2 regions of the Streptomyces sp. 8N706 genome follow, and region 1 is predicted to be linked to the other one. Evidence: riboswitches for the same ligand, from Rfam matches in the RefSeq annotation. Region 1 holds a riboswitch; the other holds the start of a gene.
The links. Region 1 has a riboswitch for glycine ahead of gcvP (aminomethyl-transferring glycine dehydrogenase). Riboswitches for the same ligand answer to the same signal wherever they lie in the genome.

Region 1 (15,388 bases):
GATCCGGCCTGCCGCCTGGTCGATGCGCCGCTCCCCGACGAGACCGCGCCGTACCGCGGTGAGCAGGCCCTCGGTGAACTCCCGGGCGTGGTACGGCTCCATGGCCATGTCGACGCCCGCGTTGACGGCGAGGGCGATGGCCTCGGGGTAGTCGGAAGCGATCTTGTACTTGGTCCACAGGGCGCGCACGTCCTCCCAGTCGCTGACCGTCACCCCCCGGAATCCCCACTGGTCGCGCAGGACCTCGGTCAGCAGATAGCGGGAGGACGTCACGGGAATCCCGTTCACCGCTCCTGAGTTGACCATCACGGTCCGGGCCCCGGCCTCGATGGCGGGGCGGTAGGGCGCGAGCAGGGTGTCCTGGAGATGGCGCACCGACACATCGGCGGGCACCCGGTCGTGTCCGTTGGAGGGCTCGGAGTAGCCGCCGAAGTGCTTGACGCTCGCCGCGACCTCCTTGGCCCCGTCCGCGCCCTCGATCCCCCGGGTCGCGGCTGCCGCCAGGGCGCCGGTGAGCAGCGGGTCCTCGCCGTATGTCTCGTAGTAGCGGCCCCAGCGCGCGTCACGCGCCAGATCGGCGACGGGTGAGAAGTTCCAGTCGATGCCGGTGGCGGCGACCGCGCGGGCGGTGGCCGCGGCGGAGTCTCGTACGATTCCCGGGTCCCAGGTCGCGCCGAGCCCGATCTGGTGGGGGAAGACCGTGGCGCCGAGCACGTTGTTGTGTCCGTGCACGGCGTCGACGCCGTAGAGCACGGGAATGTGGAGGCGGGTCTTCTCGACGGCGTACCTCTGCACGGCGTTGACCATGCCGGCCCATGCGCGCGGGGTGTTCCGCGGCGGGCCCATTCCGCCGCCGGAGACTACGGAGCCGGCCGCGTAGTCGTCGAGGACCGTCTTCATACAGCTCGTGGCGAGCGCGCCGCCGCTCCACTCGCAGTCGCCCTGCATCCGGACCACGGCGATCTGGTCCATCTGCCCGGCCTTCTCCTCCAGCGTCATCCGCCTGAGGAGGTCATCGACCCTCTGTGCGACCGGGGCACTCGCGTCGAGGTACGCCGGACCATCGGATTCGGCGGGCGCCGAGGCCAGCGTGGCCACGCATGCCGTGACGGTCACGAGCGCCGCTGCACTGCGGCTGCGGCGACCGGCGGCCCGCAGACGTGCGGGCACCGCCGCGGACCAGTACGAGAGCGGCATGGAGAACTCCGTTCCTGTGGGGAGAACGGAGGGAGTCTTCCGACGTCGTGACAGCCCGTCAAGGCCGCCCGGAAGCCGCGGTCCCACGCCCCCGGAGCGGGTGCGGATACGCGCCGGCGGCCCCCGCGTACCGCCGCGGGGGCCGCCGTGTTCCGCCGTGTCACTCATCTTCGGCGAGGATCAGATACAGCTCCTTCCGGGCCTTGTTGACCACGGCGATGGCCTTCTCGCGCTGGTCGGGCGTACCGGTCGCCCAGACCTGCCGGAAGGCCTCGACCAGTCCGCCCCCGGCCTTCCTGATCTCGTTCATGGCGTCCCAGTCGACGCCGCGCCCGGCCTCCTCCCAGGGTGCGTCCGGCCCGGCGTCCGCCTCGGCACGCCCCGTCCCGGTGAGCTCGAACAGCTTCTTGCCACCGTCGCTGGTGCTGCTGATCAGCCCCTCGTCCTCGAGCAGCTGCAGCGTCGGGTAAACGGAGCCGGGGCTCGGCTTCCACGCGCCGCCGCTGCGCTCGGCGATCTCCTGGATCATCTCGTAGCCATGCATCGGGCGGTCCTTGAGCAGCGCGAGGATCGAGGCGCGCACATCGCCGCGCCGCGCCCTGCCGCGCGGCCCTCCCCGCCCGCGGCCGCCGAACGGCGGGCCCCCGAAAGGCGGCCCGAACGGTCCGAACGCGGCGCGCCGCCAGTCGAAGTCGCCCTGCCCGCGCTGGCCGGGGCCGCAGGGTCCGTGTCCATGGGAACGCATGCTGACACTCCTTTCAATGATCTGTCGCGATGCCTCAACGATATATCGCTACTGTTCCGCCGACAAGGGTGACGGCCGTTCTTCCGGGGCCGCCCGTACGAAATTGGCCATGGTCCGCCGCGGCCTCGGCGCCCTAGGCTCGTGATCATGAGAATTCGTATCGTCGACGCCTTCACCGACCGGCCGTTCAGCGGGAACCCGGCCGCCGTCCTGCTCCTCGAGCGCGGGGAGTTCCCGGACGACGACTGGCTGCAGCGGGTCGCCGCCGAGGTCAATCTCTCCGAGACCGCCTTCGCGCACCCGCTGCCCGAGGGCGGCGACGCCGACTGGGCGCTGCGCTGGTGCACCCCCACCACCGAGGTCGACCTGTGCGGCCACGCCACCCTGGCCACCGCGCACGTCCTCCACACCACCGGAGCGGCCACCGGGACCATCCGCTTCGCCACGCGCGGCGGCGTCCTCTCGGCGACCGCCGCCGACGACGGCTCGATCACTCTGGATTTCCCCACCGCCCCGCTGACCCCTGTCGATGTGCCGCGGGACGCCGTCGCCGCCCTCGGCGCGGACATCGTCTCGGCTCAGGACACCGGCCCGGTCGTCGGCGATCTGCTGGTCGAGATGGCCGACGAGAAGACCGTGCGCTCCCTCGCCCCCGACGCCACTGCCGTCGCCCGGCTGGGCCACCGGGGGGTCATCGCGACCGCCCGCGCCGACGACCCGTCCCTCGGCCACGACTTCGTCTCACGCTTCTTCGCCCCGGCGGTCGGGATCTATGAGGACCCGGTGACCGGCAGCGCGCACACCGCACTCGCCCCGTTCTGGGCACCACGGATCGGCCGCGACGACCTGACCGGTCTGCAGGCCTCGGCCCGCACGGGTCTCGTCCGCACCGCGCTGCGGGGCGACCGCACCCTGCTGACCGGCACCGCCGTCACCGTCATCGACGGCGACCTGCTCGTCACGGGCTGACGCACCCGCACATCGAAACGGCCGTACAGGGGGTGGGCGCGGCCGTACGGGATCGGAGCGGCCACAAGGGGTCGGCGCAGCCGGTAGGAGTCGGCGCGCCCATAGGGGCCGGCGCGGCCGCAGGGGTCTGCGCGGCGGCTCGCTCAGGCCGTGGGCAGCCAGCTCACCTCGCCCGCCAGCAGCGCGTAGCCGACGAACGCCACGGTGTCGATCAGTGCATGCGCGGCCACCAGCGGCCCCACCCGCCCCCACCGTCGGTAGAGGAGGACGAAGACCACTCCCATGACCATGTTGCCGATGAGCCCGCCGATGCCCTGGTACAGGTGATACGTGCCGCGCAGCGCGGAGCTCGCGACCAGCGAGGCCGCGGGGGTCCACCCCAGCTGCCCGAGCCTGCGCAGCAGATAGCCGACCACGATCACCTCCTCCAGCAGCGCGTTCTGGAGAGCGGAGGCGACCAGGACCGGAATCTTCCACCAGACGTCCGGAAGCGACTCCGGCACCACGGTGAGATTGAAACCGGCGGCCCGCACGGCGAGATAGAACAACAGCCCGGTGCCCCCGATCGCCGCCGCGATGCCCGCCCCCGCCCCCAGGTCGAAGGCGGGCCGTCGACGGTCGAGACCGATGACGCGCAGACCGCCCGCGCCTTCCCGGAGCAGCAGATGCGCCACGAGCAGGACCGGCACCAGCGCGGTCGCGATGTCGAAGACCTGCCAGGCGAGGTCCAGCCATGGACGGCCGGGAGCCGCGGAGGCGTTGAGGGTCGCCGCCTGGCTCTTGAGGCCGCCCCCTTTCGTGACCGAACCGACAAAGCTGATCAGCGCGGACACCGCGCTCGCGCCGACGGAGAGGGCGAGAACGAGGAGCATCTCGCTGCGCACGATCCGCGGCGACAGCCGCTCTCCGGGAGGAGAACCGGCCACCTGGCCCGACTCCGACTGCACACCTGCCTCCAGTTCCACCAGTCCGCCCCGTTCCGTGTCCCGCGCCGCGCCCGCGCCTCGGAGCCGAACACCGCGCTCGCGCGCGACACGCCGTGGAACCGGCACCGCCCCGAGGCGGACCACTGCCCGTTCTCCGCCGCGGACTTCCGCACCACCGCGGACAGGCGCGATCACCATTGGACGTCATAGCTTGCCCGACGGCTCCCCCGTACCGGGCACGGGGGTTCCAACGGCACGTCGGAGGCGGGACGGCCGGGGGCCGGTACGGGACGGGTGCGATGGGGCCGGGCTGCGTGCGATCGAGGCACGTCGGGGCCGGCCCCGTCGAGGCCGGGCAGCGTCCAGAACAGGGGGGGACGGAGCGGGACCGGACGGGGCAGCGGCTCAGCCGGGGAAGGCCACGGGCCAGGTGTGCACCGGATCGCCGCCCCGCATCAGTTCGCCGTACCGCCGGGTGGTCGCGGCCAGCGCGGATTCCCGGTCCAGGCCCCGGTCCAAGGCGCGGTGGAAGGTGGCGGCCTGCCAGGAAGCACCGTTCATCCGCCGCCTGCAGCGCTCCTCGATGACACCGAGGTAGAAGTCCCGGTCGGCCGGTTCGACACCCCAGGCGTCGAGCCCGGCCGCGGCCAGCGGCAGCAGCTCCTCCCGTACGAGCCGTACGGCCGACTGCTCGGCCACGGCCCCGGAGCGCCCGGGCCGCGGCCAGCGCAGGGTGGCGTCGATGCCGTAGCGGCAGGCGGTGTCGAAGTTGTCCGAGGCCTCGGCGAAGGACAGCCGGGTCCAGACGGGCCGGGGCTCCTCGGCCAGGGCCCGCACCAGCCCGTAGTAGAAGGCGGTGTTGGCGATGACATCGGTGACCGTGGGGCCGGCGGGCAGGACCCGGTTCTCCACCCGCAGATGCGGCGAGCCGTCGGCGACCTCGTAGACGGGCCGGTTCCACCGGTAGACGGTGCCGTTGTGCAGCACCAGCTCCTGCAGGTCCGGGATCCCGCCCTCGTCGAGGACGCGCAGCGGGTCGTCCTCGCTGCAGATGGGCAGCAGCGATGGGAAGTAGCGGACGTTCTCCTCGAAGAGATCCCGCGCGGAGTCGATCCAGCGCTCGCCGAACCAGGTGCGCGGTCGCACCCCCTGCGCCCTGATCTCCGGTGAGCGTGTGTCGGTGGCCTGCTGGAACAGCGGCGGCCGGGACTCGCGCCAGAGCTCGCGGCCGAAGAGGAAGGGGGAGTTGGCCCCCATGGCGATCTGTACGGCGGCCATCGCCTGCGCGGCGTTCCACACGGCCGCGAACCGCCCGGGCGTCACCTGGAGATGGAGCTGCACGGACGTACAGGCGGCTTCGGGCGCGATCGAGCGGCTGCTGTACGTCAGATGCTCGACCCCCTCGATGTCGAGGTCGATCTCCTCACCGCGGGCGGCCAGGATCTCGTCGTTGAGCAGCCGGTAGCGGTCCACCTCGGAGAGGTTCGAGAACACGAGGTCGTCGGCGCCGAGGGTGGGCAGGATGCCGATCATCACGATCTCCGCCGACACTTCCCGGGCCTTGCGGTCGGCATACCCGAGGCCCGTCCGCAGCTCCTCCGCCAGCTGGTCCAGAACCCGGCCGGACAGCCGGTGCGGCACGATGTTCACTTCAAGGTTGAACTGCCCCAGTTCGGTCTGGAAATCTCCGCTGGAGATGCGCTCCAGGACTTCTGCATTCATCATCCGCGGCATCCCGTCGTCACCCGCGAGATTCAGCTCGATCTCCAGGCCCATCAAATTCTTCGGCCGGTCGAACCGTCGCTCCTTCAGCAGCCGCTCCAGCGCCTCGAGGCACTGCTGCAACTTACGGCGGTAGTGCTGCCGATCGGACAGGTCGAACCCGCCTGCCTCGACCTTCTCCCCCATCGAAGCGTCCCTCCTCGAGTGGGTCGCCCGCGGCGCAGGAGCCGCCGGTGTCACGGTCGATGATGCCCAGGCAATGTGATCGATAACGCCCGGCGGACACCGCATGCCCAGTAAGCTGCTCCCTACACTCCGTGCGGCACATTCCATCGGCATAGCGTGGCGTCCCGGGCCCGGCGCATTGCTGTCGTGAAAAACGCCGACGGGAATCGGCCTACCGTTCTCGGGGCATAACACAAGGCAGCGGACCGGGCCAGGCGGACAGAATGGGTGTAACCCACTCGCAGTAAAGACCGATTACGACCTTGCCCGCAATACCCGCGTCAGCTAGACGAAACACCACGTGAACACATGTCGTATAAACTTTGCGAACGAGGCAGAGAGTGTGCGCCGCCGGTATTCGAGTTCTCCGGCCCCCTCTGACCTCGCTTGCTGACACCGCCGTCCGCATCTGCCCCGCTCCACGTGTCTCCGAAGTGAGAGGCGACCCACCATGCCGCTGCATGTCCCCCCGGCACCCAAGCCCGCCCTGCGCAGCGCCCTCGCGGCCCTCGGTTCCCCCACCGCCGTCCGCGATCCGCGTACTCCCGCCCTGCGGACCCTGCCCGGCCCGCTCAGTCCCGACCTCCCGCTGCCCGTCCATGTCCTGGACCGCGTCACCACCCGGGGCGGCACCCCGCGCACCCGGCTCACGGGCTGGCGCTTCCTGATCCGCAGCGGCGACCGGGCGGTGGCGGCGGCCGAGACCATGCTCACCCCGGACGGCTGGGCGTTCTCACACTTCTTCGAGGGGCCCTACGTCGCCTCCACGGAACTGGCGCTACGGCAGGCGGAGGCCTTGACGGCGCCGTACCAGCCCCGGCTGCTGTCCGTACCCGAGCTCTACATGCTCACGCTGTGGCTGCACGGGGACGCGGCCGCTGACCCCACCAAGGGCCGGCCCGCGCCGAGCGATCTTCTGGTGCCGCTCGCCCCGGCGCCGCCCGGCATCGCGGCGCACCGGACGCACCGGGTCGCCGACCTGCTGCCCGTGCTGACCCTCCGGCTCGCACCGCCCCCGTTGATGGGCATGGCGTCCCCGGCCTGACTTCTCACCGACGCACGGCATGGTGCGCCCCGCGGCCCGGCGGCCGCGGGGCGCAGTGCTGCCGCCGGTCCCCACCCGTGCGGACCAGTGCCCGTCAGCCGCGGTGCGCCCGGTAGCGAGGTGACCTGACGCGGCCGGCCGCAAGGCGCCGGACCGGCCTCTGGGGTCCCACACCGAAGGCAGGGAGGGCGTGTGCTCGGCCGATCGGCAACGCGGCTGGGGGAAGGCCGTGCCAGGGCAGCCAGCGGGGTGCACCTTGGCCGACGCGGTACAACTAGCTCGGACCGGCTATCCGCAACCACCCGAAGTGACTGCCCCCTTGTGCTGAACCGTCCGCGCGGGTGATGCGTCATCAAGCAGTAAGGACAGCTCCTGGGAAATCCCTGCGGAATCCCGTCCGTGGGGCAACACTGGGACGACCGACCGATACGGGGGACGGCACCATGAACCCATCGAGCCCCAGGGCATCGACCACACCGCAGCGAAAGAACCCGACCATGTGCCAGCACCAGCCTCCCTGCCCGACCGCCGACTCCGCCGACCGGGAGGCCGCCCATCCCGTGGCGCACCACCCGGAGCAGGGCTGGAGCCTGCTGTGCAACGGCGTCCTGCTCTTCGAGGACACCGGGGAGCTGCTGCCGGATGGCAAGATCATCAACCCGCACCGACCGCTCGGCAGCGAGCGGGTGGTGACCGCCGCCTGACCCGCGGCACGCCACGCACCACCGGGGAACGGCACGACCACCGGGAACACGACGGGGCCGGCCCGGCGCAGTCCGCCGAACCGGCCCCGACGTAGTCCGCGCAAGGACGGCCGCGTCAGTCGTCGTACTCCTCCACCGGCGGGCATGAGCAGACCAGATTACGGTCGCCGAAGGCCCCGTCGATCCGCCGCACCGGCGGCCAGTACTTGTCCGCCGCCGGGACTCCGGCCGGGAAGACCGCCGTCTCACGGCTGTACGGACGCTCCCACCCGTCACTCAGCGCGGCCGCGGTGTGCGGGGCGTTGCGCAGCGGGTTGTCATCCGCGGGCCACTCCCCCGAGCCGACCCGATCGATCTCGGCCCGTATCGCGATCATCGCCTCGCAGAAGCGGTCCAGCTCGGTGAGGTCCTCGCTCTCCGTCGGCTCGATCATCAGCGTCCCGGCCACCGGGAACGACATCGTCGGAGCGTGGAACCCGTAGTCGATCAGCCGCTTGGCGACATCGTCGACGCTCACCCCCGTCGCCTTGGTGAGCGGACGCAGGTCGACGATGCACTCATGGGCGACCAGCCCGTTCGGGCCGGTGTAGAGCACCGGGTAGTGCGGCTCGAGGCGCTTGGCGATGTAGTTGGCGCCGAGAACGGCCATCTGGGTGGCCCTCCGCAGCCCCTCGGCGCCCATCAGCCGGACGTACGCCCAGGAGATCGGCAGGATGCCCGCGGATCCCCACGGAGCGGCGGAAATCGGGCCCACACCCGTCTCCGGACCGGCGGCCGGCTGGAGCGGGTGGTTCGGCAGGTACGGCGCGAGATGCGCCCGCACGGCGACGGGGCCGACGCCGGGGCCGCCACCGCCGTGCGGGATGCAGAAGGTCTTGTGCAGGTTCAGATGCGAGACGTCCGAGCCGAACCGGCCCGGCTTGGCCAGTCCCACCAGCGCGTTGAGGTTGGCGCCGTCCACGTACACCTGGCCGCCCGCGTCGTGCACGGCCGCGCAGACGTCGGTGATGTGCTCCTCGAACACGCCGTGCGTGGAGGGGTAGGTGACCATCAGTACGGCCAGCTCGTGGCCATGCTTCTCGATCTTGGCGTGCAGGTCCTCGACGTCGACGTCCCCGTCCTCGCGGGTCTTGACCACCACCACCTTCATCCCTGCCATCACGGCGCTGGCGGCGTTGGTGCCGTGCGCGGAGGAGGGGATGAGGCAGACGGTGCGCTGCGTGTCACCGTTGGCCCGGTGGTACGCCCGTACGGCCAGCAGTCCGGCCAGCTCGCCCTGTGAGCCCGCGTTCGGCTGGAGGGAAACGGTGTCGTAGCCGGTGACCTCGGCGAGGTGCTCCTCGAGCTCGTGGATGAGGGTGAGGTAGCCCTCGGCCTGCTCGACGGGCGCGAACGGGTGGAGCGCCGCGAACTGCGGCCAGGTGACCGGTTCCATCTCCGCGGTCGCGTTGAGCTTCATCGTGCAGGAGCCGAGCGGGATCATGCCGCGGTCCAGCGCGTAGTCACGGTCGGAGAGGCGGCGCAGATAGCGCAGCATCGCCGTCTCGGAGCGGTGCTGGTGGAAGACCGGGTGGGTGAGGTAGTCGTCGTGGCGCAGCAGGGCGCCCGGCAGCGTCTCCTGCACGACGGCGTCCAGCTCCTCCACGTCCGCCGCGACACCGAAGGCGCCCCACACGGCGGCCAGCTGGTCACGGCCGGTGGTCTCGTCACAGGCGATGCCGACCAGATCGGCGTCGACCTGGCGCAGGTTGACCCCGGCCTCGCGGGCGGCGGCCACGATCTCGGCGGCACGCCCGGGGACACGCGCGGTCAGCGTGTCGAAGTACGCGCTGTGCACGATCTCGACGCCTCCGGCCCGCAGGCCTTCGGCGAGGAGCACGGTGTAGCGGTGGGTGCGCCGGGCGATGTCCGCGAGCCCGTCCGGGCCGTGGTGGACGGCGTACATGCCCGCCATCACGGCGAGCAGGACCTGCGCGGTGCAGATGTTGCTCGTGGCCTTCTCACGACGGATGTGCTGCTCACGGGTCTGGAGAGCCAGCCGGTACGCCTTGTTGCCGTCGGCGTCCACGGAGACGCCGACGAGCCGGCCCGGCAGGTTGCGGGCGAACTTCTCGCGTACGGCCATGAAGCCGGCGTGCGGGCCGCCGAAGCCCATGGGCACGCCGAAGCGCTGGCTGCTGCCGACGGCGATGTCCGCGCCGAGGTCGCCGGGCGAGGTGAGCAGGGTGAGGGCGAGGAGGTCAGCGGCGACGGTGACGATCGCCCCCAGTTCGTGTGCCCGCTCGATCACCGGTCGGAGGTCCCTGACCCGGCCGGAGGCGCCCGGGTACTGCAGCAGCACACCGAATACCCCGCGCTCGGCGACGTCCGCCGGAACGCCGTCGGAGAGATCGGCGACGACGACCTCCACACCGGCCGGTTCGGCGCGGGTCTCGATGACCGCGATGGTCTGGGGCAGACAGTCGGCGTCGATCAGGAAGACCCCCTCCTTGACCTTGCCGACGCGGCGGGAGAGCGCCATCGCCTCGGCGGCGGCCGTGCCCTCGTCGAGGAGCGAGGCGCCCGAGGTGGGCAGGCCGGTGAGGTCGGCGACGACCGTCTGGAAGTTCAGCAGCGCCTCGAGGCGGCCCTGGGAGATCTCCGGCTGGTACGGCGTGTAAGCCGTGTACCAGGCGGGGTTCTCCATGACATTGCGAAGGATCACCGGCGGGGTGAAGGTGCCGTAGTAGCCGAGTCCGATCATCGGCGTCAGCACCTGATTGCGGTCCGCCAGGCCGCGCAGCTCGGCGAGGACCTCCGCCTCGGTGCGCGCCCGCGGCAGATCGAGGGCCTCGGCGCTCTTGATCACATCGGGCACGGCGGCGGCCGTGAGCTCGTCGAGTGAGCCGTAGCCCACATGGGCGAGCATCTTCGCCTGCGCCTCGCCGTTGGGACCGATATGGCGCTGCTCGAACGGAATGCCACGCTCCAGCTCGGAGAGTGGGATGCGGTTGGCGGTCATCTGCGGAGGCCTCCTGGTCGACGCGACCTGCGAGGGGCACCACGGCGGGTACCCGGATGGCCTCCCCCTCTGTCATCTCGACCTGAGAGCTTCACCGGCCCGCACGGGGCGGCCCGGCTTTCACCGTCGGTGAGGAGGGGTTCCGGCGCATACACGGCCGATGCCCGCCCTGCTTTCCAGAGTGACCTCGTCCGTGCGGTACGGGTGCCTGAGAGATTCCGGGGAGGATTTGCTCCTTCGGCGCCTCCGATTGCTGGTGGAGGACTCTCCCGCACGGGGTCTGCAGCCGTTTGCCAGCGTACCAGTGGACCTCCGCCCAGGTCGTTCGAGTGGCCGGGGGGCACGATGTGGCCTTTCGTTGTCTCCAGGGGATCCGCGAGCAGTTGGAGGAATCGTGCAGACCGATATCGATCCGCGGAGCCTGATCGGCCGCAAGGCTTTCGACCTCGACGGTGCGAAGATCGGCACCGTGGACGAGGTGTATCTGGACGACGCGACGGGCCGTCCGGAGTGGGCGGCGGTGCGCACCGGCCTGTTCGGCCGCGACGCCTTCGTGCCCCTGGAGCCCAGCGAGGTCATCGACGACACCCTGCGCGTTCCGTACCGCCGGGCACTGATCAAGGATGCCCCTGATTTCGGGGTGGGCCGGCACCTCTCCCCGGAGCAGGAGTTGCAGCTCTACCACCACTACGGTCTGGACGCGACGGCCCCGGGCGACGAGCCGGGCTCCGATGACCAGGACTTCGGGCGTATCGCGGGCAACGACGACTGATCGTCCCGCGCCGGGTCCGGCACCAGGGGCAAGGGCTCGGACGGCTCCAGGGCGGGGTCGTCCACGGGGAAGGTGCGCACCCGTCCGGGCGCCGACCACGGCTGCTCGAACCGTACGGTGACCCGCCCGACCCCGCTGCCCTGCACCCAGCCGCTGCCGAGCTCCGCGTGGCGTACGTCATGGCCCGGCACCCATCGGCGAGCCTGCTCCGGCGCGGCTTCCTCCGCGCCCGGCGGAGGGGGCGGCGCGGGATGATGAGCGCCCTCGTCCGGCTCAGGGCCCCCCAGAACGCTCTCCGCAGCCGCTGCCGCCTCCGCGGACGAAGCCTGCCCGGTCGCCGGCCGCCCGGTCGCCGCCTGCGCCGTTGCCGCCTGCGCGAAGAGGTCCTCCTGGGTGAAGTCCGCCAGCCCCGTCACCCCGACACCCAGCAGCCGCACACCGCCCGTGGTGTCCACGGACTCGAGGAGGCGCCCCGCCGCCTCCCGGATGACCGCCGGTTCGTCGGTGGGCCCCCGGAGGGTCTCGGAGCGGGTCAGGGTGGAGAAGTCGTACCGACGGACCTTGAGGACCACCGTGCGTCCGGAGCGCCCGGCGGAGCGCAGACGCTGCACACAGCGGTCCGCCAGCCGCCCGACCTGCGCCCGCACCTGTGCCCGGTCGTGCAGATCGACATCGAAGGTGTCCTCCACCGAGACCGACTTGGCGTCCCGCTCCGCGACCACGGGTCGGTCGTCGCGGCCGCTCGCCATCGAGTGCAGCGAGCTGCCGTGCGCCTTGCCCAGCAGCCGTACGAGTTCGTCCTCGCCCGCCTCCACGATCTCGCCGACGGTGTGGATGCCGGCCCGGCGCAGATGCTCGGCGGTGGCGGGCCCGACACCGGGAAGTGTGCGGACCGTCATCGGAGCCAGCATCTCGCGCTCGCTGCCCGGCGTGATCAGCACAAGACCGTCCGGCTTGGCCTCCTCCGAGGCGATCTTGGCCACCATCTTGGACCCGGCCAGACCCACCGAACCGCTGAGCCCGGTCACCGCCCGGATCTCGGCCCGCAGCCGCTCCGCGACCGCACGGGCCTCGGCGGCCGAGGCCGCCTGCCCGCCCGCCTCCAGGTCCACGAACGCCTCGTCCAGGCTCAGCGGCTCGACGAGCGGCGAGAGCCCGTGCAGCAGCTCCATGACCGCGTCGCTGACCCGGCGGTACAGCCCGAATCGGGGGGCGAGATAGGCGGCGTTGGGGCACAGCCTGCGGGCCTGTCCCATGGCCATGGCCGAGTGCACCCCGAAGACCCGCGCCTCGTACGACGCCGTGGCCACGACCCCGCGCGGACCGAGTCCTCCGACGACCACCGGCTTGCCGCGCAGGCTCGGCTTGGAGGCCTGCTCCACGGCAGCGTAGAAGGCATCCATGTCGAGATGGAGGATGGTCGGTGCGCCTCTCACACCACCGATGCTGCCCTATGGCACTGACATTCGCCCCGGGGCGGCGTGGCGGGTTCAGACGGCGCGATTGCGGCGGCGGGCGAGTTCGTCCGCGGGGTTGTGCCCGATCAGCGTCTCACCGGTCTCGACCCGCTCCCCGTGCAGCTGGGACAGGGCGTTCTCCACATCCCGCCACACCACGCCGACGGCGATGCCGAAGATGCCCTGACCGCCCTGGAGGAGGCTCACGACGTCGTCCGGGGAGGAGCACTCGTAGACCGTCGCGCCATCGCTCATCAGCGTCATCTGGGCGAGGTCGGCGCGCTCGCGGGCACGCAGGTGCTGGACCGCGGCACGGATGTTCTGCAGGGAGACGCCGGTGTCCAGGAAGCGCTTCACGATCTTCAGAACGACGACGTCCCGGAAGCTGTAGAGCCGCTGCGTACCGGAGCCGTACGCGGGCCGCACGCTCGGCTCCACCAGCCCGGTGCGTGCCCAGTAGTCCAGTTGGCGGTAGGTGATGCCGGCCGCCGCGCAGGCGGTGGGCCCGCGGTAGCCGATCCCCTCGGACGGTTCGCGGGGTGCCTCGGCCGGTGCCGCGGCGGTGTGCCCGGGGGCGGGGGCTGCCGCACCCCCGTGGAGCGGAAATGGACCGCCCGCCGCTGTACCGCTGCCGGTGCTTCTCACGCCGACCCTCCGTCCTTGACCTGCCTTCTCGACGGTAGGCAGTCACCCGGGGTGCGTCAACGATCGCCACACTCGGCACGCCGAGTGATAATCACCCTGAGGGTGGTTTATCGTGCCCCCTCCGGGGAAAGGCTAGCCGGTTGGCCGGAAGCGCCCGCCGCGCAGCCGGCTCATTGGCTGCTGGAGCCGAAGTCCTCGGGCGAGATCTGGTCGAGGAACTCGCGGAACTTCTCCACCTCGTCCTCCTGCTCATCCGGAATCGCGATCCCCGCGTCGTCCAGCACACCGTCGCTGCCGTAGATCGGCGTACCGGTGCGGAGTGCCAGCGCTATGGCGTCGGACGGCCTGGCGCTGACCTCCACGCCACTGGCGAAGACCAGCTCGGCGTAGAACACGCCTTCCCGCAGGTCCGTGATCCGGACCTCGGTGAGCTGCTGGCCGACCGCTTCGAGCACGTCCTTGAACAGGTCGTGCGTCAGGGGACGGGCGGGGGCCATGCCCTGCTGGGCGAAGGCGATCGCGGTCGCCTCCCCAGGCCCGATCCAGATGGGGAGGTAGCGGTCGCCTCCCACTTCACGCAGGAGCACGATCGGTTGGTTGGAGGGCATTTCCACCCGGACACCCACGACATCGAGCTCGTTCACACAGTAACCCTAGGACGTGCCCGGCCGGTTTGGGTAGTCGGGCACCCCTTCATCAGTACAGACGGGTCCGCAGCGCCGACTGGACCAGGGCCGCGTGGAGCCGCACGGACAGGGTCGCGAGCTCCCGTGCGGTCTTTTCCGCGTGATTCCTCGTCTGCGGGTTGCGGTGCCGCCTGAGCGGGGCCACCACCTGCTCGACCAGGCCTGCCTCGCGGTCGGCCGCCGCCTTCATCACCCGCAGATGCCGCGGCTCCAAACCGAAACGGCCGAGTTCGGCGACCAGCTTCGCGACCGGGACCGCCTCGATGTCATAGCCGCCGTCCTCCTGCGGCCCGATCAGACCGTACGACTCCCACTCCGCGAGCTCGCCCTCCTCCACCTCCGCGGCGGCAAGGAGCTCCGCGCGGCCGATACGGGCGGCCGTGGGCGCCTCGACGTCCGTCTCCGGCGCACCGTCGAGCAGCGGCTCACGGGAGCCTCCGGGGGCCGGGAGCTGCACCCGCTCACCGCGGGCCAGCGCGTCGAGGTGCTCCCGGATGACCTTCAGCGGCAGGTAGTGGTCCCGCTGCAGGCGCAGAACGGACGCGAGCCGCTCGACGTCATCCGGCGTGAACTTGCGGTATCCGGAGGGCGTGCGACGTGGCTCGACCAGGCCCTCCGCCTCCAAGAAGCGGATCTTGGAGATGGTGATCTCGGGGAACTCGTCGCGCAGCCGGGCCAGCACCGCGCCGATGCTCATCAGCCTGCCTGCCGCGGTGGCGGTGCCGGAACCGGCACCGCCCGACGGTGTCTGGTGCATGACCCCTTCCCTGACGGGTCAGATGCCCCGCTGGCTCGCGTAGAAGACCAGTCGGTACTTGCCGATCTGCACCTCGTCGCCGTTGGCGAGCGCGAGCGAGTCGATCCGCTCCCGATTGACATAGGTGCCGTTCAGACTGCCGACGTCGGCGACGGTGAAGCCGCCGTCCTGCCCGCGGCGGAACTCCACATGCCGACGGGACACGGTCACGTCATCGAGGAAGATGTCGCTCTGCGGGTGGCGGCCGGCCGTGGTCAGATCGCCGTCCAGCAGGAAGCGGCTGCCCGCGTTCGGCCCGCGACGGACCACCAGCAACGCGGAGCCCAGCGGCAGCGCGTCGACAGCGGCCTGCGCCTCGGGGGACAGCGGCGGCGCGGCCTGGCCCGTGGCCTCCGCCTCGTACGCCTCGAGACCGGAGATCGAAATGGTCGATGTCGTCTCGGAGGAACGCTCGGGCTGCGCTCCGGGGCGCAGCGGCGCTCCACAGTTGGAACAGAACCGACTGGACTCGGCGTTCCGGTGTCCGCACCTCGTACA
Region 2 (15,388 bases), on a different contig from region 1:
GTGGCCTCGGCGAGCACCGCGATGCCGAACACATCGAAGTTCTTGCGTACGGCGAGCAGCGCACCGGAGATCGCGAAGACGAAGATTCCGGCGAGGTCGAGCGAGTGCTGGACGGAGGAGGCGTACAGATCGGTGGTGAGCACCCGGCAATTCTGCCGGGCCCGCTCCCCTGCTCCTCACTCCCCGCTTTCCTTGCTCACGCCCTCCCCCTTGCCGGTCTTGCCCACATTGCTCATGGCCGCCGTGCCCGCGGCGCCCGGCAGCGGAGTGTCGGCCGGCGCCTGGTCCGGGGCGTTCTCCGGGTGGTGGCAGGCCACCTGGTGTCCCGTCTTGAGCGGGAGCAGCGGCGGCTCCTGCCGCTCGCACACCTCGGTCGCCTTCCAGCAGCGGGTGTGGAAGCGGCAGCCGGACGGCGGCGAGATGGGCGAGGGGACATCGCCCTTGAGGAGGATGCGGTTGCGCTCGGTGCGCCGCTTGGGGTCGGGCACGGGCACCGCGGACATCAGGGCGTTGGTGTACGGGTGCATCGGTGCCTCGTACAGCGAGGCCCGGTCGGCGAGCTCCACGATCTTGCCGAGGTACATCACCGCGATCCGATCGGACACATGCCGGATGACCGAGAGATCGTGCGCGATGATCACATACGTCAGACCCAGCTCCTGCTGGAGGTCGTCCAGCAGATTGACCACCTGCGCCTGGATCGACACATCCAGCGCCGAGACCGGCTCGTCCGCGACGACGAGCTTCGGCTTGAGCGCCAGCGCCCGGGCGATGCCGATGCGCTGCCGCTGGCCGCCGGAGAACTCGTGCGGATAGCGGTTGTAGTGCTCGGGACTGAGGCCGACCAGTTCCAGCAGTTCCTGGACGGTCTTCTTCAACCCGCCCTCGGGCTCCACGCCCTGGAGCCTGAAGGGTGCCCCGACGATCGTGCCGACCGTGTGCCGCGGGTTCAGCGACGAGTAGGGGTCCTGGAAGATCATCTGGACGTCGCGGCGCATCGGCCGCATCGTGCCGACACCCAAGTGGGTGATGTCCCGGCCCTCGAACTCGATGGTGCCACCGGTGGGTTCGAGCAGCCGGGTGATCAGCCGGCCCATGGTCGACTTGCCGCAGCCGGACTCGCCCACCACACCCAGGGTCTCCCCCGGCCGTACGTCGAAGCTGATGCCGTCCACGGCCTGCACGGCACCGACCTGGCGGCGCAGCACGCCCTTGGTGATCGGGAAATGCTTGACCAGCCCGTCCACCTTGAGGAGGGGCGCGGAGTCGGCGCCCTCCTGCTGCTTCGGAATCGTCACGTTCTCCTCAGGCACGGCAGCCTGGTCCTTAGCGGTCACAGCTTCGGCGCAATCTCTTCGGTCCAGATCCGCGTCCGTTCCTCCTGCGTCATATGACAGGCGGAGAAGTGCCCGCTGCCGACCTCGCGCAGTACGGGCACCTGGGTGCGGGTGAGGTTGTCCTTGGGGACGTCGGCGTACGGGCAGCGGGGGTGGAAGGCACAGCCGTCCGGCACGTTGATCAGGCTCGGCGGGGTGCCCTTGACCGGGATCAGCCGGTCGGTCTGCTCGCGGTCGATCCGCGGCATCGAGCCCAGCAGGCCCCAGGTGTACGGATGCTGCGGCCCGGTGAAGACCTTCTCGGCCGAACCGCGCTCCACACAGCGGCCGCCGTACATCACCATGATGTCGTCGGCGAGCTCGGCCACCACCCCCAGGTCGTGGGTGATGATGACGACCGCGGAGCCGAACTCCTTCTGCAGGTCGCGGATGAGGTCGAGGATCTGCGCCTGGACGGTGACGTCCAGGGCCGTCGTCGGCTCGTCCGCGATCAGCAGCTCGGGGTTGTTGACCAGCGCCATCGCGATCATCGCGCGCTGGCGCATACCGCCGGAGAACTGGTGCGGGTAGTCGTTGACCCGCTTCGACGGCTCGGGGATGCCGACCCGGTCGAGCATCTCGACGGCACGCCTCTTGGCGGTCTTCCTGTCGGCCTTGTGGTGCACCCGGTACGCCTCGGTGATCTGCGCGCCGATCGTGTAGTACGGATGCAGGGCGGTCAGCGGGTCCTGGAAGATCATCGCCATCTTCCGGCCGCGCAGCCGCCGTACGTGGTCCGGGTCGGCGGCGACCAGCTCCTCGCCGTCCAGCCACACCTCGCCGGAGATCCTCGCCCGTGCCGAGCGGTGCAGGCCCATCACCCCGAGCGAGGTGACGGACTTCCCCGAACCCGACTCACCGACGATGCCCAGGGTCTTGCCGCGGTGCACATCGAAGCTGACGCCGTCGACGGACTTCACCAGGCCGTCGTCGGTGTCGAAGTGGATGCGCAGGTCACGGACGGAGAGAAAGGCCTCGGAGGAGGGGACGGGCCGGTCGGCCACCGGCTCGCTCACGGCCGCGGCCGGAGCCGGGGCGTCGGACGACGCCGCCTCGGCCGGCTGCTGCTTCTTGTCGAGCTCGCTCACGAGTACCTCACCCTGGGGTCGATGGCGGCGTACACCAGGTCCACCAGCAGATTGCAGAAGACGATGAAGAAGGCGGCGACCAACGTCACGCCCATGACGATCGGCAGGTCGGCGTCCTTGACGGCCTGGACGGCGTAGGCGCCCATGCCCTGGAAGGAGAAGACCTGTTCGGTGATGACCGCGCCGCCGAGGAGGAGACCGAAGTCCATACCGAAGATGGTGACGATGGGGGTGAGGGCGGCCCGCAGGCCGTGCTTGGCGACGACCTTGGATTCCTTGATGCCCTTGGCCCGCGCGGTGCGGATGTAGTCCTCGCCCATGGTCTCGAGCATGCCCGCGCGGGTGAGCCGGGCGTAGAGAGCGGAGTAGAGGAACGCCAGCGAGCACCAGGGGATGAGCAGGTTCCAGGCCCACTCCGCCGGACTCTCGGAGAACGGCACGTAGTTGATGCCGTCCTCCCAGAGAGGCACCTGCACGGTGAAGACCGCGAGGCCGAGCATGCCCGTGAAGAAGATCGGGAGCGAGACGCCCGCCAGGGCCACCGTCATCGCCAGCCGGTCGAAGAACGAGCCCTTCCGGAGCGCCGAGAGCACACCGATGGCCACACCGGAGATCAGCCAGATCACGGCGGCACCGATGGCCAGCGAGAAGGTGATCGGAATACGCTCGGTGAGCTCGGGCCAGACCTCGACATGGTCCTTGAAGGAGTAACCGAAGCACGGGGCGTGGCACACCGACGCCTCGGGACCGAAGTGGTAGGTCGCCCCGGAGACGATCGCCTTGATGAAGTCCCAGTACTGCAGAACGATCGGCTGGTCCAGGCCGAGGTTCTTCTTGACCGCCGCGATGGACTCGGGGTTGGCGTCCTTGCCGACGTACTGGGTGGCGAGTTGGTCGACCGTCTGTCCGCCTAGTCTGGGGACGAGGAAGAAGATCGCGAAGGTGACTGCGCTGACCACCAGCAGCAGCAGCACCGCGGCGAACACGCGTCGGATGATGTACGCAGCCACAGCCGAGCGGCGCCGGGTCCGCCGGACCGGGGATCTTCCCGGCCCGGCGGACACCGGTGCCTTCACCTGCCTTTCAGGATTACAGGGGTTCGGGGGTTGCCCCCCGGGGATGTACCAGCCGTTTACGGATGAGTCGCGCCTACTTGGCGGAGCCGATCAGCAGGTAGTCGTACATCCCGAGGTACGCCTGGGTGACCGTGACGTTGGTCGCGGACTCCGGGCGGTACAGCAGGTTCTTGCGGTAGATCAGCGGCACGGCCGACGCGTTCTCCATGACCATCTTGTCGACCTCGCCCCACGCCTTGGTGCGCTTGGCGTCGTCGGTCTCGGCGATACCGTCGGCCAGCGCCTTGTTGATCTTCGGGTCGTCCAGCTCCATCAGGTTGTTGCCACCCGACGGCTTGATGGCCGAGCCGTTGACGATCTGGTCCAGGAAGCCGAAGCCGGTCGGCCAGTCGGCGCCCCACGCCATCATCATCAGCCCGATCTTGTGCTCGTGCACATAGCTCGGCACACCGGCGAAGTTGGCGAAGTACTTGCCCGAGGGGAACTGCTGGATCTTGGCGGTGACACCGATCTTCTTGAGCGAAGCCTGGACGGCGGTGGCCATCTGGACCTCGTCGGGGCGGTCGGAGCGCGCCGTCAGGGTGGTGTTGAAGCCGTTCGGCTTACCGCACTTCTTCAGGTGCTCCTTGGCCTTGGCCACGTCACCCTTGTTGCCCGGGGTCTTGTAGAGGTCGAACTTGCTGTAGCCGTTGACCGACGGCGGGAGCAGCGTGGAGGCCACATCGCCCTTGGCGTCGCCGCCGAGCGCCTGCTGCACCGAGGCCTTGTCGATGCCGTACTGGACGGCCTTGCGGCACTCGGCGTTGTCGAACGGCTTCACCTTGGTCGACATCGCCATGTACGAGGTGGCACCGGCGTACGGGTTGTCGGTGTTCTTCTTCTCGCTGGGCTTCGACAGGACCTTCGGCTGGGTCTTGGTCTGCAGACCGGTACCGGCGGCGTCCACCGTGATGTCATCGCTCATCAGGTGCTGGTCGACCGTGGTCGGGTTGACCTTGAACTTGATGGTGATCTTGTCCGCGAGCGCCTTGCGGACCGGGTCCGTCTTCGCGTCCCACTCCGGGTTGCGTACCAGGGTCGCGCTCCGGCCCTCGTTGTAGGACTGGAACTTGTACGGCCCCGAGGACACGATGTGCTTCACATACTCCGCGCCCTTGTCCTTCGCCTGCGGCACGGGGGCCGTCTGGGAGAAGGTCGCCAGGTAGTCGAAGTCCGCGAACGGCTTGCTCAGCTTGAACACGATCGTGCTGTCGTCGGGGGTCTCAATGGACTTGATCCCCTCCTTCGACTTGTCCTTGTAGGGACCCTTGTACTTGTCGCCGCCCTCGAGATACGCCTTGAAGTAGGTCGGGCCGTGCGACAGCGCCTCCGGGGCGAAGTTGCTGCGCTCGATCGCGTACTTCACGTCCTTGGACGTCACCGGGGTGCCGTCCTCGAACTTCACGCCCTTGCGGAGCTTGTACGTCCAGGTCTTGGCGTCCGCACTCGGCTTGCCGAGGGACTCGGCCAGGTCCGGGACGACCTCCAGTCCCTCCTTGCCCGCGGCCGGCTTGAAGCTGGTGAGGCTGCGCCCGTAGAGCCGGGAGAAGTTCTGGACCCAGCCGTAGTAGGTGTTGCCCGGGTCCAGCGAGTCCGGCACATCCGAGTGCTCGAAGGTGACCGAGCCGCCCTTCTTGTCCGACTCGTTGACGATGGAGTCGAGCGCGGCGTCCGCCGAGGCGTTCCCGCCCTTGCCGTCACCGTCCTTCGAGCCGCCGCAAGCGGACGCGCTGAGCGCCAGCACGATGGCTGTCGCCAGGACAGCTGTCGCTTTCTTGGTCTTCATCCTGAGGAAAGCCCCCTCAATCGATTGGTACGGCGCGGTACGCAGGTCGGCCGTCGTTACTTGCTGCGAGGGTCGAGGGCGTCTCGCAGCCCGTCACCCAGCAGGTTGAATGCCAGCACGGTGACGAAGATCGCCATGCCGGGCACGATCATGTACTGCAGATCGACCTCGTACAGGTCCACCGCACTGGTGAGCATGCCGCCCCACGAGGCCTGCGGAGGCGCGATACCGACACCGAGGAAGCTCAGCGCGGCCTCGAACAGGATGTTGGTCGGGATCAGCAGCGTCGAGTAGACGAGGATCGGCGCCACCAGGTTGGGGAGCAGCTCCCGGAAGAGGATGAACGGACCGCGGGCCCCGAGGCTCCGCGACGCCTCCACGAACTCCCGCTCCCGCAGGCTGAGGGTCTGTGCGCGCACGATCCGGCCCATGTAGGGCCAGTTGAAGAATCCGATCACGAAGATCAGCACGCTGATGCGCAGCGGCAGGCCCTCCAGTCCGAAGGCACCGTCCTGCAGCGCCGCGGAGATGGAGATCGCGAAGAGCAGCAGCGGGAAGGCCAGGAAGGTGTCCATCATCCGGCTGATCACGCTGTCGACCCAGCCACCGTAGTAACCGGCGATCACACCCAGGACCGTCCCGATCGCAACGGAGAGCAGCGTGGCGCCCGCGGCGACCAGCAGCGACACCCAGGAGCCCTCGATGATGCGGGCGAGCAGGTCCCGGCCGAGGCCGGGCTCCACACCGAGCGGGTGGTCCCAACTCATACCGCCCCACCCGCCCTTGGGGGCGAGGAGCTGCGGGTCGACGAGGTCCTGGTGGAGCTCGTTCGGGTCCAGCCCGAAGATCGACTGAATCGGCTTGGACAGCACGGCGAGAAGGACCAGGAGCAGCACCACGATGCCGCCGGCGACCGCCACCTTGTCCCGCTTGAAGCGCATCCAGGCGATCTGACCGAGCGAACGGCCCTGGATCTGGCTCTTCTTGACCCCGGTGAGGACAGCCTCGGGCTGTGCCTCGGCTTCCGCCCCGGTGGTCTCGATCGGTGCGGTCACGGTGCGTTTGACCCCTCTCGACCGGCGGTGGCCGGCCCACGCGTGCCGCTGTAGCGGCCTGTTCACATCACTGGTGCGTCGTAACTGGTGGTTCTGGTTCGTGAAGTGCGGACGTCGCACCTCCCGCCGGCCTCCGCACATCGCGCGTAGACCGCAGGAGAGCAACGGCCCGGCGAACGTGAGTCTTCATCGCGTTTGCGATCACCCGCCAGACCTCCCCGGGAATGGATGCGCAACTGTGATGCAGCCTGGGGTCTTCCGTTATACGGACAGCCGCTGCGGCTGAGCGGATCGGCGGTCCGCCGTGCCCGGCCGGGAAGAGGAGGACAAAACGGTCCGGAATTCCAGGATTTGGCAAAGAGGAGGGGGCGCTCGCCCCCGACGGCCATGTGTTTGCGCAACCGCGTCCATATGCCGGAACGCGTTTCCCAGGACTGCCACGGGTACGGTCAGCGCGTTCGGTCGGGGGATCCGGGCCGGAACGCGGCTTTGCGGCCCGGAAGTCCGGGGTGAGTACGCGGCCTTCCCTCCGTCCCGAGGCCCGGGCCGGAACGCGGCTTTCCGGCCCGGAAGTCCGGGGTCGGTGCGCGGCCTTCCCTCCGTCCGGAAGCCCGGGCCGCACCCCGTTCTCCTCCGGAGAGTCCGGGCACCACGAGGCAGTACAAGGCAGTACGAGGCAGTACGAGGCTTATCGCCCCGCCCTGAGGCCGGGTCAGTACGCGCGCGGAGCCGTACCCGGCTGCCAGCCCGGGGAGGCGGGAGCCCCGGCGGAACGGGGTAGGGGGTAGCCGTACCCCGGGGCGGGGGCCGCGGGCGCCGGCGGCGCACCCGCGCCGTACCCGTCACGGTCGAAGAAGGGGCGCGCGTTCGCCCGCAGCCACAGGGCCACGGGGTCGTAGTCGTCGGACATCGCCACCGTCGACACCGGCAGCCCGTCCGGGACCGCTCCGATCGACTGCTGCATCATCACCCGCACCGAATCCACGGCCTGCGGGCTCGTGTCGTACAGATCCAGGCCGATGGCGAGATACGGCGCTCCCAGGGCCGGTTGCACCCACGCACGGCGCAACGCCCGGACGGCGGGGGTGCGATGGGCGTTCTGCGTCAGCAGGGCGTAGAACTGGGGGATCTCGATGGTCGGTTCGGAGAGCCGCAGGGGCCCCGCGGGCAGCCGGTCCAGGCCTCCGGCGATGCGGCGCAGATCGGCCCAGGGGATGCCGACGCCGCCGCCCGGGGCGTGCGGGTTCAGCCAGAGGCCCCAGCGGTCGGGGTAGAGGGCGGTGGCGACGTCCCAGCCGGTGACGACTTCGTGCGCGCGGTTCCAGCCACTGGCGGCGAGCTCCTGGGCGGAGGTGACGCAGGGTGCGTAGCCCAGGCCGTCGACCTCCATGTTCCCGTACTGGGCGTCCGGTGCTCCCGGTCGGCCGTGCCAGAGCAGCATCCAGATGCGGCCCTCGGCGAGGGCGTGCAGCAGCGCCTCGTAGGCGTCGTACCGCCCGGGTGTCACCTGCCGCAGCGTCTCCTCGACGGCCCCGGCCGCCGCTGCGCTGGCTCCCGCGCTCACCTGACTCCGCCCCTTCTTCCGGCCTTTCGGCACCTTTTCAGGGCACATCGGTGCACCCCGCCCGGTCATGCAACCAGCTTACGAGTCCCTCGTCGCCGGTCTTGGTGTGCTACCGGCGGTACGTGCGGGTCGTGCTCAGCGGTCCGCGGTGTGGAACGGGCGCACCCGCTCCAGCATCCAGTAGCCGACCGGATCCTGCGCGATGTCCAGCAGTACCAGTTGTACGGGCCAGGGCACCGGGACCGCGCCGAGCGCGCGTCCGAGCGCCTCCATCACCGCGGCCCGGTCCTCGGGTTCACAGCGGATGAGTTCGACACCGACGAAGAGCGCGGGGGCGTCGCCCTCGACGCTGGCGAGGGCGCGGCGGGCGGTGCGGACCAGCCCGGTGACGGCGAACTCCCCGGCGGCGGCGGCGAGGAAGTCGACGGGTTCGGCCTGCCAGTCCGGTTCGAACATCCGCACCCGGCCGCCGCTGGTGGGGCCGTCGAGCTCGGTGCGGCCCGCCCGGCACAGCTCGGCGACCGCGGGCGGCGGCAGCGGGACGCCGACCGCGCCACCGGGATTGACGGCGATACCCAGCTGCGGCGGCAGTCCGCGGGCGAACTCACGGGCGGGCGCGATGGTGAAGGACATATGGGAGCCGACGACCTGGAGGAACTGCTGCTCGGAGCTGAAGACCGGGACGTACGCGGCGCCTTCGATCTCCATGGTCGGCAGGTCCAGGTCCCGGCTCTCACGGCTGCCGCCGTTCGGCAGCGGCACCCAGACATGACTGCGGCCGAGCACCTCGACCAGCCGGGCTCCGGCGCCGGGGACACCGAGCGAGGCGGCGAGCACCTCCTCGAGTTCATTGCCCGGGAAACCGGCCGGGGGAATCCCGCCGGCAGGCATGGAATAGCCGTGCTGCTCCGTCATGCTCATCGGGCCCCACCAACCCCGTCTCGTCCGAACTGCACACGCACCTTAACGGCTGGCTGTCCCGCTGCTCCCCGGGGCGTCCCGAATCTGTGACACGGCCCCGCGCACTCCGGACGTAGTGGGCAAATCAACGGGGCCGGACTCCGTATCCTCCCGCCTGATTCCTCCGTACGCCCGGTACCGCTGCCCGTCCGCACGGCGCCGTCCGTCCGCACGGCTCGGCCCGCGGTCCTTCCGTACGGCGGGATCCGGCAGCGGCGGGGTCCGCGCGCTCACTCGAAGGCGATACCGCTCAGGGCACTCGCCGTACCGCGGTCCAGCAGCACGGCTGAGGCACAGCCGCGCGGCGGTTGTCCGCTCTCCATGTCCCCGACGAGCCGCCCCACCGCACGCCGGTGCCGCCCGAAGGCGTACCCGGAGACGCCCCGTCCGCGCGACGCCTGGCCCTCCAGGGCGGTCTCCGGCGGTACATCCAGCAGTGCCAGATGCAGGGACCGCCCCCGGCGGCGGGCGTCGCGCGCCAGCCAGCGGCGCACCCACGCGAGACTGCCGCAGTCGTGCACCACGACGCTGTCGCCGGAGCGCAGCGCCCGGCGCAGCCCGGCGTAGTGGGCCAGGCGGACCAGGGGGCGGTAGAGGGCGTACGGCAGCAGCGTCGGCGCCCGGTGCTCCCAGCGGTCCCGGGTATCCTGCGAGTCGATCCGGCGTACGGCCCCTCCGCGGCGGTCCAGCGCGGCGGCCGCCCGTTTGATCAAGGTGCTCTTGCCGCTCCCCGGGAGCCCGGAGACGACGACCACGTCACCGGCCGGGTAGCGCAGCTCGCTCACCCGCCGGCCCCGCAGATCCGTGGTCGGCCCGCGCCGCCCCGGCCTGACGACCGCCGACGTGGGCGGCGCCGCCTGCGGGGGGACGGCGCCGAACCCGGCGGCCCCTGTTGTCGCACACGCTCCGTGCCTCTGCACCGTGATCGTCCTCCTAGGTCCGGTCACTGCGGCAGTTTCAAGAAAAGGTAATGCCATACAACCGCGTCACCCTCACCTGAACGGCCCGAATGTGTCACAGCCATGCAATGATGTGCCCCGCAAACTCCATACCGGCCGCTTGTAACCCGCGCGGGAGAGTCCCCGGACCGGCAGTGAGCCGGGCGCCGGGGCGCCGAAGGAGCAAGTCCTCCCTTGAATCTCTCAGGCCCCGTACCGCGCGGGCGAGGCACATCTGAAAAGCGGGCCGCCGCGGTGCGGCTCCACCCAAGGTGCAAGCCGTAACCCCTCTGCGGGGTCGTGGCGAACCTCTCAGGTTCCGATGACAGATGGGGAGGCTGTGTTCATGTCGACAGAGCCTCACCACCCCTGCCCGGGAGCCTGAAGATGACCGATTCCCCACGCCGTACCTCCCTCGACGCGCTGCATCGCAGGCTCGGGGCGACCATGACCGACTTCGCCGGCTGGGACATGCCGCTGCGCTACGGCAGTGAGCGCGAGGAGCATCTGGCGGTCCGCACCCGCGCCGGCCTCTTCGACCTCTCCCACATGGGCGAGATCACCCTGACCGGCCCCCAGGCCGGTGAGCTGCTCGACTACGCGCTCGTCGGCCATCTCTCCGCGCTCGCCCCCGGCCGCGCCCGCTACACCATGATCTGCGACGCCGAGGGCGGCATCCTCGACGACCTGATCGTCTACCGGCTCGCCGACGAAGAGTTCATGGTGGTGGCCAACGCCTCCAACGCGCAGGTCGTCCTGGACGCGCTCACCGAGCGTGCCGGGGGCTTCGACGCGGCCGTCCGCGACGACCGGGAGGCGTACGCGCTGCTCGCCGTCCAGGGTCCGGAGTCCCCCGGCATTCTCGCGTCGCTGACCGACGCCGACCTGGACGGGCTGAAGTACTACGCGGGTCTGCCCGGGACCGTCGCCGGTGTGCCCGCGCTGATCGCCCGTACCGGTTACACCGGCGAGGACGGCTTCGAGCTCTTCGTCGCGCCCGGGGACGCCGAGACGCTGTGGCAGGCGCTGACCGAGGCGGGCCGGGACGCCGGCCTGGTCCCCTGCGGACTGTCCTGCCGCGACACACTGCGGCTGGAGGCGGGCATGCCGCTGTACGGGCATGAGCTCACCCGGTCCACCACGCCCTTCGACGCGGGGCTGGGCCGGGTCGTGAAGTTCGAGAAGACCACCAACGACGGCCGCTTCGTCGGGCGCGAGGCCCTGGAGGCCGCCGCGAAGCGGGCCGGGGAGGCCCCGCCGCGCACGCTGGTCGGCCTGGTCGCCGAGGGCCGCCGGGTCCCGCGCGCCGGATACCCGGTCGTCTCCACCGGTTCCGGCACCGTCATCGGCGAGGTGACCTCGGGCGCTCCGTCCCCGACGCTGGGCCGGCCGATCGCCATCGCGTATGTGGACGCGGCTCACGCCGAGCCCGGCACCGGGGGCGTGGCGGTCGACATCCGGGGCAGCCACGAGCCGTACGAGGTCGTCGCGCTGCCGTTCTACAAGCGCCGGCGCTGAGACCTTCCACCAGGGCTGGGCGCCGACTTCCCCAAAGGGCCGGCGCCGACGCCCGGAAGCCACCGCTGACGGGCTCGGAGGACGCTTCTGTCACGTTGCTCTCGTCACGCCCGTCCCACCTGTCAAGACCCCGTATCCGAGCACGCCCCCGCATCCAGGAGAATCAGGTCATGAGCAACCCCCAGCAGCTGCGCTACAGCAAGGAGCACGAGTGGCTCACCGCCGCCGAGGACGGTGTGTCGACCGTGGGCATCACCGCGCACGCCGCCGACGCGCTCGGTGATGTCGTCTACGTCCAGCTCCCGGAGGTCGGCGACGCCGTCACCGCGGGCGAGCCCTGTGGCGAGCTGGAGTCGACCAAGTCCGTCAGCGACCTGTACGCCCCGGTGTCCGGCGAGGTCACCGAGGTGAACCAGGACGTCGTGGACGACCCCGCGCTGGTGAATTCCGCCCCCTTCGAGGGCGGCTGGCTGTTCAAGGTGAGGGTCAGCGACGAGCCGTCGGACCTGCTGTCCGCCGACGAGTACACCGCCTTCACCGGCAACTGACCCCCGCCCCGCGCCCCACCTGAATGGGATCCTGATGTCGCTTCTCAACCAGTCCCTGCACGAGCTCGACCCGGACGTCGCCGCGGCCGTCGACGCCGAGCTGCACCGCCAGCAGTCCACCCTCGAGATGATCGCCTCGGAGAACTTCGCTCCGGCCGCCGTCCTCGAGGCGCAGGGCTCGGTGCTCACCAACAAGTACGCCGAGGGGTACCCCGGCCGCCGCTACTACGGCGGCTGTGAGCACGTCGACGTCGTGGAGCAGCTGGCGATCGACCGGATCAAGGCGCTGTTCGGGGCCGAGCACGCCAACGTCCAGCCGCACTCCGGAGCGCAGGCGAACGCCGCCGCGATGTTCGCCCTGCTCTCCCCCGGTGACACCATCCTGGGTCTGAACCTCGCCCACGGGGGGCACCTGACCCACGGCATGAAGATCAACTTCTCCGGCAAGCTCTACACCGTCGCCGCGTACCACGTGGACGAGAAGACCAACCAGGTCGACATGGACGAGGTCGAGCGCCTGGCCAAGGAGCACCGGCCGAAGCTGATCATCGCGGGCTGGTCCGCCTACCCCCGCCAGCTGGACTTCGCGGCGTTCCGGAGGATCGCCGACGAGGTCGGCGCGTACCTCATGGTCGACATGGCGCACTTCGCGGGCCTGGTGGCCGCGGGCCTGCACCCGAGCCCGGTGCCGCACGCCCATGTCGTCACCACCACCACCCACAAGACCCTCGGCGGCCCCCGCGGCGGTGTCATCCTCTCCACCGCCGAACTGGCGAAGAAGATCAACTCCGCGGTCTTCCCCGGCCAGCAGGGCGGCCCGCTGGAGCACGTCATCGCGGCGAAGGCCGTGGCCTTCAAGGTGGCGGCCTCGGAGGAGTTCAAGGAGCGCCAGCACCGCACCCTGGAGGGCGCGCGGATCCTCGCCGAGCGCCTGACCCGCTCCGACGTCACCGAGGCCGGTGTCTCCGTGCTGTCCGGCGGCACGGATGTGCATCTGGTCCTGGTGGACCTGCGTAACTCCGAGCTGGACGGGCAGCAGGCCGAGGACCGCCTCCACGAGGTCGGCATCACGGTCAACCGCAACGCCATCCCGAACGACCCGCGGCCCCCGATGGTCACCTCGGGCCTGCGGATCGGCACCCCGGCGCTGGCCACCCGCGGCTTCGGGGAGGCGGACTTCACCGAGGTCGCGGACATCATCGCCGAGGCGCTGAAGCCCGCCTACGACGCACAGGCGCTGAAGGAGCGGGTGACGGCCCTGGCCGAGAAGCACCCGCTGTACCCCGGCCTGACGAAGTAGCCGGACGGCGGGCGGGAGTACCGGCATCGGACGGATGCCGTGCCCCGCCCGCCGCCGCCCGCGTACCACCCACGAGCAGACAAGGGAGTCCGCCACCGTGGCCATCTCCGTCTTCGACCTCTTCTCCATCGGCATCGGGCCGTCGAGCTCCCACACGGTCGGGCCCATGCGCGCGGCGCGGATCTTCGCGGGCCGTCTGAAGCGGGACGGGCTCCTCGCGCAGACGGCATCGGTACGGGCGGAGCTGTTCGGCTCGCTCGGCGCGACGGGCCACGGCCACGGCACTCCCAAGGCCGTCCTGCTCGGCCTGGAGGGCCACTCCCCCCGTACGGTCGACGTCGGGACCGCCGACGACGAGGTCGAGCGGATCCGCCGGACCGGACGGCTGCGGCTGCTCGGAGCGGAGATCGGACAGGCCCACGAGATCGACTTCGACGAGCCGGCCCAGCTGGTCCTGCACCGCCGGCGCTCCCTGCCGTACCACGCCAACGGCATGACGCTCTTCGCCTACGACGCGTCGGGGACGCCGCTGCTGGAGAAGACGTACTACTCGGTCGGCGGCGGCTTCGTGGTGGACGAGGACGCGGTCGGCGAGGACCGGATCAAGCTCGACGACACGGTGCTGACGTACTCCTTCCGTACGGGCGACGAGTTGCTGCGGCTCTCCCGGGAGACGGGCCTGTCCATCTCGGCGCTCATGCTGGAGAACGAGAAGGCGTGGCGCACCGAGGACGAGATCCGTACGGGCCTGCTGGAGATCTGGCGCGTCATGCGGGAGTGCGTCTCCCGGGGTCTGTCGCGCGAGGGCCTCCTCCCGGGCGGTCTGAAGGTCCGCCGCCGCGCCGCGAACTCCGCCCGCCAACTGCGCGCCGAGGGCGACCGGGCGGCCCGCGCGATGGAGTGGACCACCCTGTACGCGATGGCGGTCAACGAGGAGAACGCGGCGGGCGGCCGGGTCGTCACCGCCCCCACCAACGGCGCGGCCGGAATCATCCCCGCTGTGCTGCACTACTACGCCGACTTCGTACCGGGCGCCGACGAGGAGGGCGTGATCCGCTTCCTCCTCGCCGCGGGCGCCATCGGCATGCTCTTCAAGGAGAACGCCTCCATCTCCGGCGCCGAGGTCGGCTGCCAGGGCGAGGTCGGCTCGGCCTGCTCGATGGCGGCGGGCGGCCTGGCGGAGGTCCTGGGCGGCAGCGCGGAGCAGGTCGAGAACGCGGCCGAGATCGGTATGGAGCACAACCTCGGCCTGACGTGCGACCCGGTGGGCGGCCTGGTCCAGATCCCGTGCATCGAGCGCAACGGCATGGCGGCGGTCAAGGCCGTCACCGCGGCCCGCATGGCCCTGCGCGGCGACGGACGCCACCACGTCTCCCTCGACAAGGTCATCAAGACCATGAAGGAGACCGGCGCCGACATGAAGGTCAAGTACAAGGAGACGGCGCGGGGCGGACTCGCGGTGAACGTCATCGAGTGCTGATGGGTAGGCCTGCTGTTTTGTCTCTTTCAGCGCTGTCAGGCGCCTCCGGCCGGCCGGTTCGCCGACCGGCAGGCGGCGCCCATGCGGACAGGCTGCTCTGGAGGAGCGCACGCGGGTGGCCACGACCGCGATGACCACCCTCGAGGCCGACGACGAGCGCGTTCATCCCTCCCGCATCCGGTGGGTGCTCTCCCGCATCGACGTCCATGACGTCACGAAGAGCGTGGTGGACCAGGCCGCCGCGCTGCTGCGCAGCCAGCAGCTCCACAGCCACACGTACGCGACCGACGCCGTCCTCGCCGCCGTCGCACGCACCGCGCCAGGCCCCGTCACCGTCCTCACGTCCGACCCCGAGGACATCACCCTGCTGTGCGGGCCCGCCATCGAGGTCACCAAGGTCTGAGCGCTCCGCTCAGCGACGATGGCAGGGCTCGCTGCCCACACCGAATGCGCCCGCCAACGAGGGCTTGCCAGGAGTTTGGCGTCGAGGACGACGCCACTGCCCGCACCACTCATTGAATAGACGAGACGGCTAGTCTAGTCTCTTGAGTAGACGCAACGCTCAGTCTTGTCTTGTGCTGCGTCCTTGGACCCACAACCGCTCACGAGAGGCCACTGCAGTGGGGAACTCGACCGTCAGCGCCGGCGACTTGACCGGCC

Region 2: it holds a riboswitch for glycine, as region 1 does, so the genes downstream of both, gcvT (glycine cleavage system aminomethyltransferase GcvT) here and gcvP (aminomethyl-transferring glycine dehydrogenase) in region 1, are expected to answer to the same signal.

Annotation. Positions count from the first base shown of each region.
Region 1 covers NZ_JBQQBW010000033.1:49,037-64,424, forward strand. The annotation lists gene ACTWQE_RS15100 (glycoside hydrolase family 3 N-terminal domain-containing protein) at 1-1,197, opposite strand, end outside; gene ACTWQE_RS15105 (PadR family transcriptional regulator) at 1,358-1,942, opposite strand; gene ACTWQE_RS15110 (PhzF family phenazine biosynthesis protein) at 2,090-2,911, shown strand; gene ACTWQE_RS15115 (CPBP family intramembrane glutamic endopeptidase) at 3,055-3,858, opposite strand; gene ACTWQE_RS15120 (glutamate-cysteine ligase family protein) at 4,243-5,745, opposite strand; gene ACTWQE_RS15125 (hypothetical protein) at 6,236-6,829, shown strand; gene ACTWQE_RS15130 (DUF5999 family protein) at 7,327-7,533, shown strand; gene gcvP (aminomethyl-transferring glycine dehydrogenase) at 7,649-10,534, opposite strand; glycine riboswitch at 10,721-10,816, opposite strand; gene ACTWQE_RS15140 (PRC-barrel domain-containing protein) at 10,929-11,306, shown strand; gene ACTWQE_RS15145 (DNA polymerase IV) at 11,222-12,742, opposite strand; gene ACTWQE_RS15150 (MerR family transcriptional regulator) at 12,797-13,408, opposite strand; gene ACTWQE_RS15155 (bifunctional nuclease family protein) at 13,579-14,052, opposite strand; gene ftsR (transcriptional regulator FtsR) at 14,105-14,851, opposite strand; gene ACTWQE_RS15165 (FHA domain-containing protein) at 14,870-15,388, opposite strand, start outside.
Region 2 covers NZ_JBQQBW010000058.1:12,030-27,417, reverse strand. The annotation lists gene ACTWQE_RS21270 (trimeric intracellular cation channel family protein) at 1-143, opposite strand, end outside; gene ACTWQE_RS21265 (ABC transporter ATP-binding protein) at 177-1,298, opposite strand; gene ACTWQE_RS21260 (ABC transporter ATP-binding protein) at 1,334-2,392, opposite strand; gene ACTWQE_RS21255 (ABC transporter permease) at 2,461-3,474, opposite strand; gene ACTWQE_RS21250 (ABC transporter substrate-binding protein) at 3,614-5,365, opposite strand; gene ACTWQE_RS21245 (ABC transporter permease) at 5,422-6,420, opposite strand; gene ACTWQE_RS21240 (enhanced serine sensitivity protein SseB C-terminal domain-containing protein) at 7,133-7,984, opposite strand; gene ACTWQE_RS21235 (enhanced serine sensitivity protein SseB) at 8,120-8,905, opposite strand; gene ACTWQE_RS21230 (AAA family ATPase) at 9,175-9,870, opposite strand; glycine riboswitch at 10,006-10,111, shown strand; glycine riboswitch at 10,112-10,221, shown strand; gene gcvT (glycine cleavage system aminomethyltransferase GcvT) at 10,270-11,400, shown strand; gene gcvH (glycine cleavage system protein GcvH) at 11,571-11,948, shown strand; gene glyA (serine hydroxymethyltransferase) at 11,983-13,248, shown strand; gene ACTWQE_RS21210 (L-serine ammonia-lyase) at 13,346-14,728, shown strand; partial or broken gene ACTWQE_RS21205 (DNA-binding protein) at 14,817-15,131, shown strand.